4 regions of the Halalkalibacter krulwichiae genome follow, and region 1 is predicted to be linked to each of the others. Evidence: a T-box and tRNA genes for the amino acid it is inferred to sense, from the RefSeq annotation. Region 1 holds a T-box; the other regions hold tRNA genes.
What was found. The T-box of region 1 lies ahead of tyrS (tyrosine--tRNA ligase). A T-box ahead of a tRNA ligase gene usually reads a tRNA of that ligase, here a tRNA-Tyr.
Positions count from the first base shown of each region.

Region 1 (2,172 bases):
TGCTGGAAAACGGCGATAAATTGTTGTTCGGCTTTTTCTGCTGCCTCTACCCCGTGGTACATTTTTACGATCGTCTTCGCCAAATGCATTTTCGCATCTCTTGGATGTAATTCGCCAGTTGCTAACTGTCCTTCGATCGCTTTCACTTCTTGCTCCGAAAGATCAGTAACTAACTCAAAATACTTACTCATCAACCGGTCTGGGATAGACATCGCTTTTCCGTACATCTCCTCTGGTCTTTCATCAATCCCGATGTAGTTTTTCTTAGATTTCGACATCTTTTCTACCCCATCGAGCCCTTCCAATAACGGCATTAGCATCGCTACTTGTTTTTCTTTTCCAAACTTCTCTTGAAAATGTCTACCCATCAACACATTGAAATGCTGATCTGTACCACCAAGCTCAATGTCGCAATCTAGGACAACTGAATCATAACCTTGCATCAATGGGTAGAAAAACTCGTGAAGAGAGATTGGCTTACCAAATGCAATCCGTTCTTCAAAATCATCCCTTTCCATTAACCTTGCTACCGTAATCTTCCCTGCTAACTGGATCACATCCTCAAATGTTAGTTCAGACAACCACTTTGAGTTATAATGCAGTTCCACTTTTTCCATATCAACAATCTTTCCAAACTGTTCGAAGTACGTTTTGGCATTGTATTTAACTTCCTCATCTGTTAAAGGCTTTCTCGCAATAGATTTCCCTGTAGGGTCGCCAATTTTCCCTGTGAAATCGCCGATTAACAATTGAATAATATGGCCATTTTCTTGAAACTGCCTCAACTTTTTTAAAACAACGGTATGGCCAAGGTGGACATCAGGTGCTGACGGATCTAGTCCTAGTTTAATTTTAAGTGGACGGTTTTCTATTACTGACTTTATGATCTTTTGCTCGAGTTCTTCGATTGGAATGATGTCTTGTACACCTTGAGTGTAAAGCTCCATTTGCCTTTTAACTTCTTGTAATTGTTCATCTGTTACTTCTACGTTTTGTTGAGTCATCTTTTTTCCCCTCCATGAAAATATACAAAAAAACCACATCCCTAAAAAAGGGACGTGGTTTTGCACGCGGTACCACCCTTATTGAAGAATCTAATTCTTCCACTCAAACGAATAACGGCTCGCCCGCCTTTGCTTGTCGCAAAGAAAGCTCAAGGATTGTAATTCGCATTACCTATGTGTCGATTCACACCACCCATCGACTCTCTGAAACAGGGAAGTAATTACTACTCAGTTTCCTATCTACGCTTTTTATTATGTGATTTTTAAAACTGATTGTCTCGAATAACTTGCCTTAATAAGTTCGATATTTTCTTTTGTTCAACAATCGTTAAACTAGAAACAATCTCTGTTTCCCCTTTATGAAAACGTGGATATAACTCTTGCATGGCTTGCTTGCCTTTATCTGTAATCGTAACGTACGTAATTCGTCGATCTCTAGGATCGACTTTACGATAGCATAATTCCTTTCGCTCCAACGTGTTCGTAATATTACTAACGGTTGCTTTTGAAACCCCAGCAGAAAGGGCTAACTTTTTTGTCTCTACTTGTTTCGCGATCCATAAATCATATAGGATCGAAAAAGATGTCCAGGATAGACCGTACTCTGATAACACTTCACGTTCCATTTTATTTCGCAACCCTTGCGCAATGCGGTATATGTTTGTGACTACAGCAATTGCCTCTAAGTTCAATGACTCAAGTGGAAGTTTCATTAAGAGATTCATCGTATCTTTCTCTTCAGGAAGCAATTCTCCGTCCTCGTTAAATGAATGAATAATAACTCCCCCTCTAATTTTCAAAATCGTTAGCTATGAAACGATATTAGCAAAAAAGAGAGATAGATGCAATAAAAATAATAAAAGAGATGTTAATTTCACAACATCTGAGGCTCCTTTTGTAAATACTAGTATATTACTACAAAGGTTATTTCATTGCCTGTTCAATTAACGGGCGCTTTCGTTTACATAGGAGAGAAAACATGAAGAGACTGCGACATAACAGTTTTTTTGAGAATAGGAACGATGACAACCTTAGCGGAGGAATATACGCAGACTGCTGCAGAATCAAAGGGCAAAGGTGAGACCCAAACGAGGAGGCTCACCAGCTGCCCGCACAAAGCGAAGTATATTTCCGGAGCGAATACGATGCATTGACCGTAATGCCGTTT
Region 1 is NZ_CP020814.1:4,436,924-4,439,095, forward strand. Features, by position in the region: gene tyrS (tyrosine--tRNA ligase) at 1-1,004, opposite strand, end outside; T-box leader at 1,050-1,256, opposite strand; gene BkAM31D_RS22545 (MarR family transcriptional regulator) at 1,268-1,729, opposite strand.

Region 2 (2,172 bases), 2.1 Mb from region 1:
CTTTTGTAACACTCCCGAGTAACGGAAGTGAATTTGATTATGAAGCGGAGTTAGTGCTTGTGATCGGAAAGGAAGCAAAGGATGTAACAAAACAAGACGCACTTTCCTACTTATATGGGTATTGTAATGGTAATGATTTGTCCGTTCGTGATTTGCAATTTACAAGTTCCCAATGGTTGTTAGGCAAAACGACGGATGAGTTTTGTCCAATCGGACCGTATCTTGTAAGTAAGGATGAAGTAAGTGATCCAGATCAATTATCAATTAAACTTACTTTAAATGGCGAGCTTCGTCAGAATTCTAATACATCCGATATGATATTTAATTGCTCGGAAATTATTAGTTACATATCGCAACATATGACACTTAAACCTGGTGATATCATCTTAACAGGTACTCCAGAAGGGGTTATCATGGGTGAACCGATTGATAGACGCGTTTGGTTGAAATCGGGTGATGAAGTAAAAGTTGAGATTGAAGGTTTAGGAGAACTGACGACAACTTTCAAATAAATATTGTACGAGATGTTAAGCTAAGCTTAATGTCTCTTTTATATGTAGATTTTATAGTGGAATGATTACAATCAGCTATATTTAGTAAAAAAGTTATGAGAAGATATTGATATGAAAAGCAGATTATGATAGATTATTAATTCCGACGGGATAATTTCAGCTTAGATTTTTTTTGAAAAAAAACAAGAAAAAAATGTTGCGCAGAATTAAATCGTGTGATATAGTATTAATTGTTGGTGAGGCGATACGGGGCCTTAGCTCAGCTGGGAGAGCGCCTGCCTTGCACGCAGGAGGTCAGCGGTTCGATCCCGCTAGGCTCCACCAAAATTTGGACCTTTAGCTCAGTTGGTTAGAGCAGTCGGCTCATAACCGATCGGTCGTAGGTTCGAGTCCTACAGGGTCCACCAACGAAACGAAACGCGGAGGAATACCCAAGTCCGGCTGAAGGGATCGGTCTTGAAAACCGACAGGCGGGTTAAACCGCGCGGGGGTTCGAATCCCTCTTCCTCCGCCATTATTATTCTTAGGTTTATTTAAATCGTGAATAAGCAGCGAGTAACATCAACTCATGCGTTTGAAAGAAACACGAGAAGAGGAAGATGTCCACTTCAGTGAAAAACATCATCCATTACTATATAACGACGCGGGGTGGAGCAGTCTGGTAGCTCGTCGGGCTCATAACCCGAAGGTCGGTGGTTCAAATCCGCCCCCCGCAATACCAAAATGGTCCGGTAGTTCAGTTGGTTAGAATGCCTGCCTGTCACGCAGGAGGTCGCGGGTTCGAGTCCCGTCCGGACCGCCATTATAACATGTATTAAATATGTGGAGGGGTAGCGAAGTGGCTAAACGCGGCGGACTGTAAATCCGCTCCCTCCGGGTTCGGCGGTTCGAATCCGTCCCCCTCCACCATTTATATAGGGGCATAGTTTAACGGTAGAACAGAGGTCTCCAAAACCTCCGGTGTGGGTTCGATTCCTACTGCCCCTGCCAATAATTTCATAAAAGTATACTATGGCGGTTGTGGCGAAGTGGTTAACGCACCGGATTGTGGTTCCGGCATTCGTGGGTTCGATTCCCATCAGCCGCCCCATTAAGTATTGGGCTATCGCCAAGCGGTAAGGCAACGGATTTTGATTCCGTCATGCGGAGGTTCGAATCCTCCTAGCCCAGCCAATGCGGAAGTAGTTCAGTGGTAGAACACCACCTTGCCAAGGTGGGGGTCGCGAGTTCGAATCTCGTCTTCCGCTCTTAAATAATGGCGGTATAGCCAAGTGGTAAGGCACGGGTCTGCAAAACCTTTATCCCCGGTTCAAATCCGGGTACCGCCTCCATATTATTCGTTTCTACCATGCCGGGGTGGTGGAATTGGCAGACACACAGGACTTAAAATCCTGCGGTAGGTGACTACCGTGCCGGTTCAAGTCCGGCCCTCGGCACCATATTTATAAGCGCCCTTAGCTCAGCTGGATAGAGTGTTTGACTACGAATCAAAAGGTCGGGAGTTCGAATCTCTCAGGGCGCGCCTTTACGGGAAGTGGCTCAGCTTGGTAGAGCACCTGGTTTGGGACCAGGGGGTCGCAGGTTCAAATCCTGTCTTCCCGACCATGACATTTTAATATGCGGGTGTAGTTTAGTGGTAAAACCTCAGCCTTCCAAGCTG
Region 2 is NZ_CP020814.1:1,886,162-1,888,333, forward strand. Features, by position in the region: gene BkAM31D_RS09360 (fumarylacetoacetate hydrolase family protein) at 1-512, shown strand, start outside; tRNA gene BkAM31D_RS09365 (tRNA-Ala) at 761-836, shown strand; tRNA gene BkAM31D_RS09370 (tRNA-Ile) at 843-919, shown strand; tRNA gene BkAM31D_RS09375 (tRNA-Ser) at 934-1,026, shown strand; tRNA gene BkAM31D_RS09380 (tRNA-Met) at 1,155-1,228, shown strand; tRNA gene BkAM31D_RS09385 (tRNA-Asp) at 1,238-1,314, shown strand; tRNA gene BkAM31D_RS09390 (tRNA-Tyr) at 1,337-1,421, shown strand; tRNA gene BkAM31D_RS09395 (tRNA-Trp) at 1,429-1,502, shown strand; tRNA gene BkAM31D_RS09400 (tRNA-His) at 1,527-1,602, shown strand; tRNA gene BkAM31D_RS09405 (tRNA-Gln) at 1,611-1,685, shown strand; tRNA gene BkAM31D_RS09410 (tRNA-Gly) at 1,688-1,759, shown strand; tRNA gene BkAM31D_RS09415 (tRNA-Cys) at 1,770-1,843, shown strand; tRNA gene BkAM31D_RS09420 (tRNA-Leu) at 1,863-1,951, shown strand; tRNA gene BkAM31D_RS09425 (tRNA-Arg) at 1,961-2,034, shown strand; tRNA gene BkAM31D_RS09430 (tRNA-Pro) at 2,041-2,117, shown strand; tRNA gene BkAM31D_RS09435 (tRNA-Gly) at 2,132-2,172, shown strand, end outside.
Region 2: it encodes a tRNA-Tyr, which carries the amino acid that the T-box ahead of tyrS (tyrosine--tRNA ligase) is inferred to sense. The anticodon was not compared.

Region 3 (2,172 bases), 1.3 Mb from region 1:
CATTCGTAGAGTGCAAAGGCAAAAGGGAGCTTGACTGCGAGACCTACAAGTCGAGCAGGGACGAAAGTCGGGCTTAGTGATCCGGTGGTTCCGCATGGAAGGGCCATCGCTCAACGGATAAAAGCTACCCTGGGGATAACAGGCTTATCTCCCCCAAGAGTCCACATCGACGGGGAGGTTTGGCACCTCGATGTCGGCTCATCGCATCCTGGGGCTGAAGTAGGTCCCAAGGGTTGGGCTGTTCGCCCATTAAAGCGGTACGCGAGCTGGGTTCAGAACGTCGTGAGACAGTTCGGTCCCTATCCGTCGCGGGCGTAGGAAATTTGAGAGGAGCTGTCCTTAGTACGAGAGGACCGGGATGGACACACCGCTGGTGTACCAGTTGTTCCGCCAGGAGCATAGCTGGGTAGCTACGTGTGGACGGGATAAGTGCTGAAAGCATCTAAGCATGAAGCCCCCCTCAAGATGAGATTTCCCATGGAGTTAATCCAGTAAGACCCCTTAGAGATGATGAGGTTGATAGGTCTGGTGTGGAAGCGTGGCGACACGTGGAGCTGACAGATACTAATCGGTCGAGGACTTATCCAATATATTCTTGAGTTTCTATTACGCATTATCTAGTTTTGAGAGAACCATTTCTCAAATGTGAACGAAGATACTCTAAGGAGAATCCGATGTTCAATAAATAGTCTGGTGGCGATAGCGAAGAGGCCACACCCGTTCCCATGCCGAACACGGTCGTTAAGCTCTTCTGCGCCGATGGTAGTTGGGGGCTTCCCCCTGTGAGAGTAGGACGTTGCCAGGCGAGTATTTAATTGGGGCCTTAGCTCAGCTGGGAGAGCGCCTGCCTTGCACGCAGGAGGTCAGCGGTTCGATCCCGCTAGGCTCCACCATATATTGCGGAGGAATACCCAAGTCCGGCTGAAGGGATCGGTCTTGAAAACCGACAGGCGGGTTAAACCGCGCGGGGGTTCGAATCCCTCTTCCTCCGCCATGAAAATTTATTTCATTACCATATAACGTCGCGGGGTGGAGCAGTCTGGTAGCTCGTCGGGCTCATAACCCGAAGGTCGGTGGTTCAAATCCGCCCCCGCAATACCAAAATGGTCCGGTAGTTCAGTTGGTTAGAATGCCTGCCTGTCACGCAGGAGGTCGCGGGTTCGAGTCCCGTCCGGACCGCCATTATAACATGTATTTATATGTGGAGGGGTAGCGAAGTGGCTAAACGCGGCGGACTGTAAATCCGCTCCCTCCGGGTTCGGCGGTTCGAATCCGTCCCCCTCCACCATTTATGGCGATTGTGGCGAAGTGGTTAACGCACCGGATTGTGGTTCCGGCATTCGTGGGTTCGATTCCCATCAGTCGCCCTTATTGATAATGGGCTATCGCCAAGCGGTAAGGCAACGGATTTTGATTCCGTCATGCGGAGGTTCGAATCCTCCTAGCCCAGCCAATGCGGAAGTAGTTCAGTGGTAGAACACCACCTTGCCAAGGTGGGGGTCGCGAGTTCGAATCTCGTCTTCCGCTTTTAATAATGCGCCCTTAGCTCAGCTGGATAGAGTGTTTGACTACGAATCAAAAGGTCGGGAGTTCGAATCTCTCAGGGCGCGCCATTTCATATAACGCGGGTGTAGTTTAGTGGTAAAACCTCAGCCTTCCAAGCTGATGTCGTGAGTTCGATTCTCATCACCCGCTCCAAAAAATTGGGGCCTATAGCTCAGCTGGTTAGAGCGCACGCCTGATAAGCGTGAGGTCGGTGGTTCGAGTCCACTTAGGCCCACCATATTCCACAGTAGCTCAGTGGTAGAGCAATCGGCTGTTAACCGATCGGTCGTAGGTTCGAGTCCTACCTGTGGAGCCAAGGAGAAGTACTCAAGTGGCTGAAGAGGCGCCCCTGCTAAGGGTGTAGGTCGTTTACGCGGCGCGAGGGTTCAAATCCCTCCTTCTCCGCCATGGACAAGTTGTATTGGCCCGTTGGTCAAGCGGTTAAGACACCGCCCTTTCACGGCGGTAACACGGGTTCGAATCCCGTACGGGTCACCATTTAGAAATATTTCATCGTATAATCTACGAGCCATTAGCTCAGTTACGAGCGTTACATCTTGAAATACTTCGAGTTGTTCCGACACAGCAGGCTGCGAAGCCAAGCTAGAAGAGGAAGGAACAGGAGAG
Region 3 is NZ_CP020814.1:3,118,132-3,120,303, reverse strand. Features, by position in the region: rRNA gene BkAM31D_RS15780 (23S ribosomal RNA) at 1-588, shown strand, start outside; rRNA gene rrf (5S ribosomal RNA) at 690-805, shown strand; tRNA gene BkAM31D_RS15770 (tRNA-Ala) at 818-893, shown strand; tRNA gene BkAM31D_RS15765 (tRNA-Ser) at 902-994, shown strand; tRNA gene BkAM31D_RS15760 (tRNA-Met) at 1,024-1,096, shown strand; tRNA gene BkAM31D_RS15755 (tRNA-Asp) at 1,106-1,182, shown strand; tRNA gene BkAM31D_RS15750 (tRNA-Tyr) at 1,204-1,288, shown strand; tRNA gene BkAM31D_RS15745 (tRNA-His) at 1,295-1,367, shown strand; tRNA gene BkAM31D_RS15740 (tRNA-Gln) at 1,379-1,453, shown strand; tRNA gene BkAM31D_RS15735 (tRNA-Gly) at 1,456-1,527, shown strand; tRNA gene BkAM31D_RS15730 (tRNA-Arg) at 1,537-1,613, shown strand; tRNA gene BkAM31D_RS15725 (tRNA-Gly) at 1,625-1,698, shown strand; tRNA gene BkAM31D_RS15720 (tRNA-Ile) at 1,707-1,783, shown strand; tRNA gene BkAM31D_RS15715 (tRNA-Asn) at 1,787-1,861, shown strand; tRNA gene BkAM31D_RS15710 (tRNA-Ser) at 1,863-1,953, shown strand; tRNA gene BkAM31D_RS15705 (tRNA-Glu) at 1,969-2,043, shown strand.
Region 3: it encodes a tRNA-Tyr, which carries the amino acid that the T-box ahead of tyrS (tyrosine--tRNA ligase) is inferred to sense. The anticodon was not compared.

Region 4 (2,172 bases), 350 kb from region 1:
CGCTCTAAAGCCACAACTTGATCATCTGGCAAATCATCACTTGCGGCTAATTGTGACTCATACGTTAAACCTTCGGACCCTTTTACTTCTTCCTGTAAATAAAAATCTGGTTTCTTTTTGCGTAGTCGATCAATCGCTACATTCGTTGCAATTCTAAATAACCAAGTTGAAAACTTACGATTGATATCAAAACGATCAATGTTTGTATACGCTCGAAGAAATGCTTCTTGGGCAACATCTTGAGCTTCATGCATGTTTCCCACCATTCTATAAGCAACTTGAAAAACTTTGTCTTTATATAGTTCAACAATTTCTGAGAAAGCTTGTTGATTCCCTTTTCTCACTTCCCTAATCAATCTCTTTACAATTATATCCATAAAGTAATCCCTGCCTACACTCGTTCTGACTTTTATACGTAAAACTAAACGATAAAGTTTCATTTTCCATTTATTACATATAATAACATGATTTCTGTTTCAACTTTAAAATATTAGGGTATTTAAATAATACTTAATTAAAAACAAAAAATTAATACCAATTTGTTATAACATCATTCAAAACGGATCAGCACTCTTCTTTGAACTGCATATATTTCACTCAAATTTGTTAGACAGTAACTACTTTAGAAGGATGTGGATAATATGGATCAAAAAAGGCAGCTTATACAAGATATAGAACGATACAGAAACCTTTTAAATGAAAAATCAAAAACAACCTCTTTAATTTCAAAGGAGATGCTGGAATACAGTCACAAATTAGATCAGCTTTTAAATGAATATGATTACTTAGTGAGTAGAAACAAATGGCATAAAGAAAAAACAAACATATAAAAAACCATAGATGTTTTATCTATGGTTTGAATTATTATGTATTGGTGGAGCCTAGCGGGATCGAACCGCTGACCTCCTGCGTGCAAGGCAGGCGCTCTCCCAGCTGAGCTAAGGCCCCAAACTATGGAGCGGAAGACGGGATTCGAACCCGCGACCCCCACCTTGGCAAGGTGGTGTTCTACCACTGAACTACTTCCGCGTCTTTTTAAATAGCAAAAATGAGCCATGAAGGACTCGAACCTTCGACCCTCTGATTAAAAGTCAGATGCTCTACCAACTGAGCTAATGGCTCTAAAATGGCTGGGCTAGCTGGATTCGAACCAACGCATGACGGAATCAAAATCCGTTGCCTTACCGCTTGGCGATAGCCCAATCATGGTGGAGGGGACGGATTCGAACCGCCGAACCCGGAGGGAGCGGATTTACAGTCCGCCGCGTTTAGCCACTTCGCTACCCCTCCATGATAAAGGATGCCGGCCAGAGGACTTGAACCCCCAACCTACTGATTACAAGTCAGTTGCTCTACCAATTGAGCTAGGCCGGCATATATGGTGGAGGATGACGGGATCGAACCGCCGACCCCCTGCTTGTAAGGCAGGTGCTCTCCCAGCTGAGCTAATCCTCCATTAAATCAAAGTTATATGGTGACCCGTACGGGATTCGAACCCGTGTTACCGCCGTGAAAGGGCGGTGTCTTAACCGCTTGACCAACGGGCCATTTTGTATGTCACTAACTGACAAAAAATATTATATCTAAAGTTAAAGAAAAAAACAAGCTTTTTTTAAAGGGAAATTGTTTGTTTTTAAACCTATTTCAGCATTAAAAAAACGCCTTTACAGGTTTATACTGAAGGCGTATAGACGGTCCTTCTGGAGCTTCCAAGCGGACTTGAACCGCTGACCCCTACCTTACCATGGTAGTGCTCTACCGACTGAGCTATGGAAGCATAAATATGGCTCCACAGGTAGGACTCGAACCTACGACCGATCGGTTAACAGCCGATTGCTCTACCACTGAGCTACTGTGGAATAATGGCCTGGCAACGTCCTACTCTCACAGGGGGAAGCCCCCAACTACCATCGGCGCAGAAGAGCTTAACGACCGTGTTCGGCATGGGAACGGGTGTGACCTCTTCGCTATCGCCACCAGACTTATGTAAGAGAATGGTTCTCTCAAAACTAGATAATGCGTAATAGAAACTCAAGAATATATTGGATAAGTCCTCGACCGATTAGTATCTGTCAGCTCCACGTGTCGCCACGCTTCCACACCAGACCTATCAACCTCATCATCTCTAAGGGGTCTTACTGGATTAACTCCATGGGAAATCTCATCTTGAGG
Region 4 is NZ_CP020814.1:176,980-179,151, reverse strand. Features, by position in the region: gene sigW (RNA polymerase sigma factor SigW) at 1-377, opposite strand, end outside; gene BkAM31D_RS00980 (aspartyl-phosphate phosphatase Spo0E family protein) at 642-830, shown strand; tRNA gene BkAM31D_RS00975 (tRNA-Ala) at 873-948, opposite strand; tRNA gene BkAM31D_RS00970 (tRNA-Gly) at 955-1,029, opposite strand; tRNA gene BkAM31D_RS00965 (tRNA-Lys) at 1,050-1,122, opposite strand; tRNA gene BkAM31D_RS00960 (tRNA-Gln) at 1,128-1,202, opposite strand; tRNA gene BkAM31D_RS00955 (tRNA-Tyr) at 1,207-1,290, opposite strand; tRNA gene BkAM31D_RS00950 (tRNA-Thr) at 1,302-1,374, opposite strand; tRNA gene BkAM31D_RS00945 (tRNA-Val) at 1,380-1,455, opposite strand; tRNA gene BkAM31D_RS00940 (tRNA-Glu) at 1,473-1,547, opposite strand; tRNA gene BkAM31D_RS00935 (tRNA-Thr) at 1,702-1,777, opposite strand; tRNA gene BkAM31D_RS00930 (tRNA-Asn) at 1,785-1,859, opposite strand; rRNA gene rrf (5S ribosomal RNA) at 1,866-1,981, opposite strand; rRNA gene BkAM31D_RS00920 (23S ribosomal RNA) at 2,043-2,172, opposite strand, start outside.
Region 4: it encodes a tRNA-Tyr, which carries the amino acid that the T-box ahead of tyrS (tyrosine--tRNA ligase) is inferred to sense. The anticodon was not compared.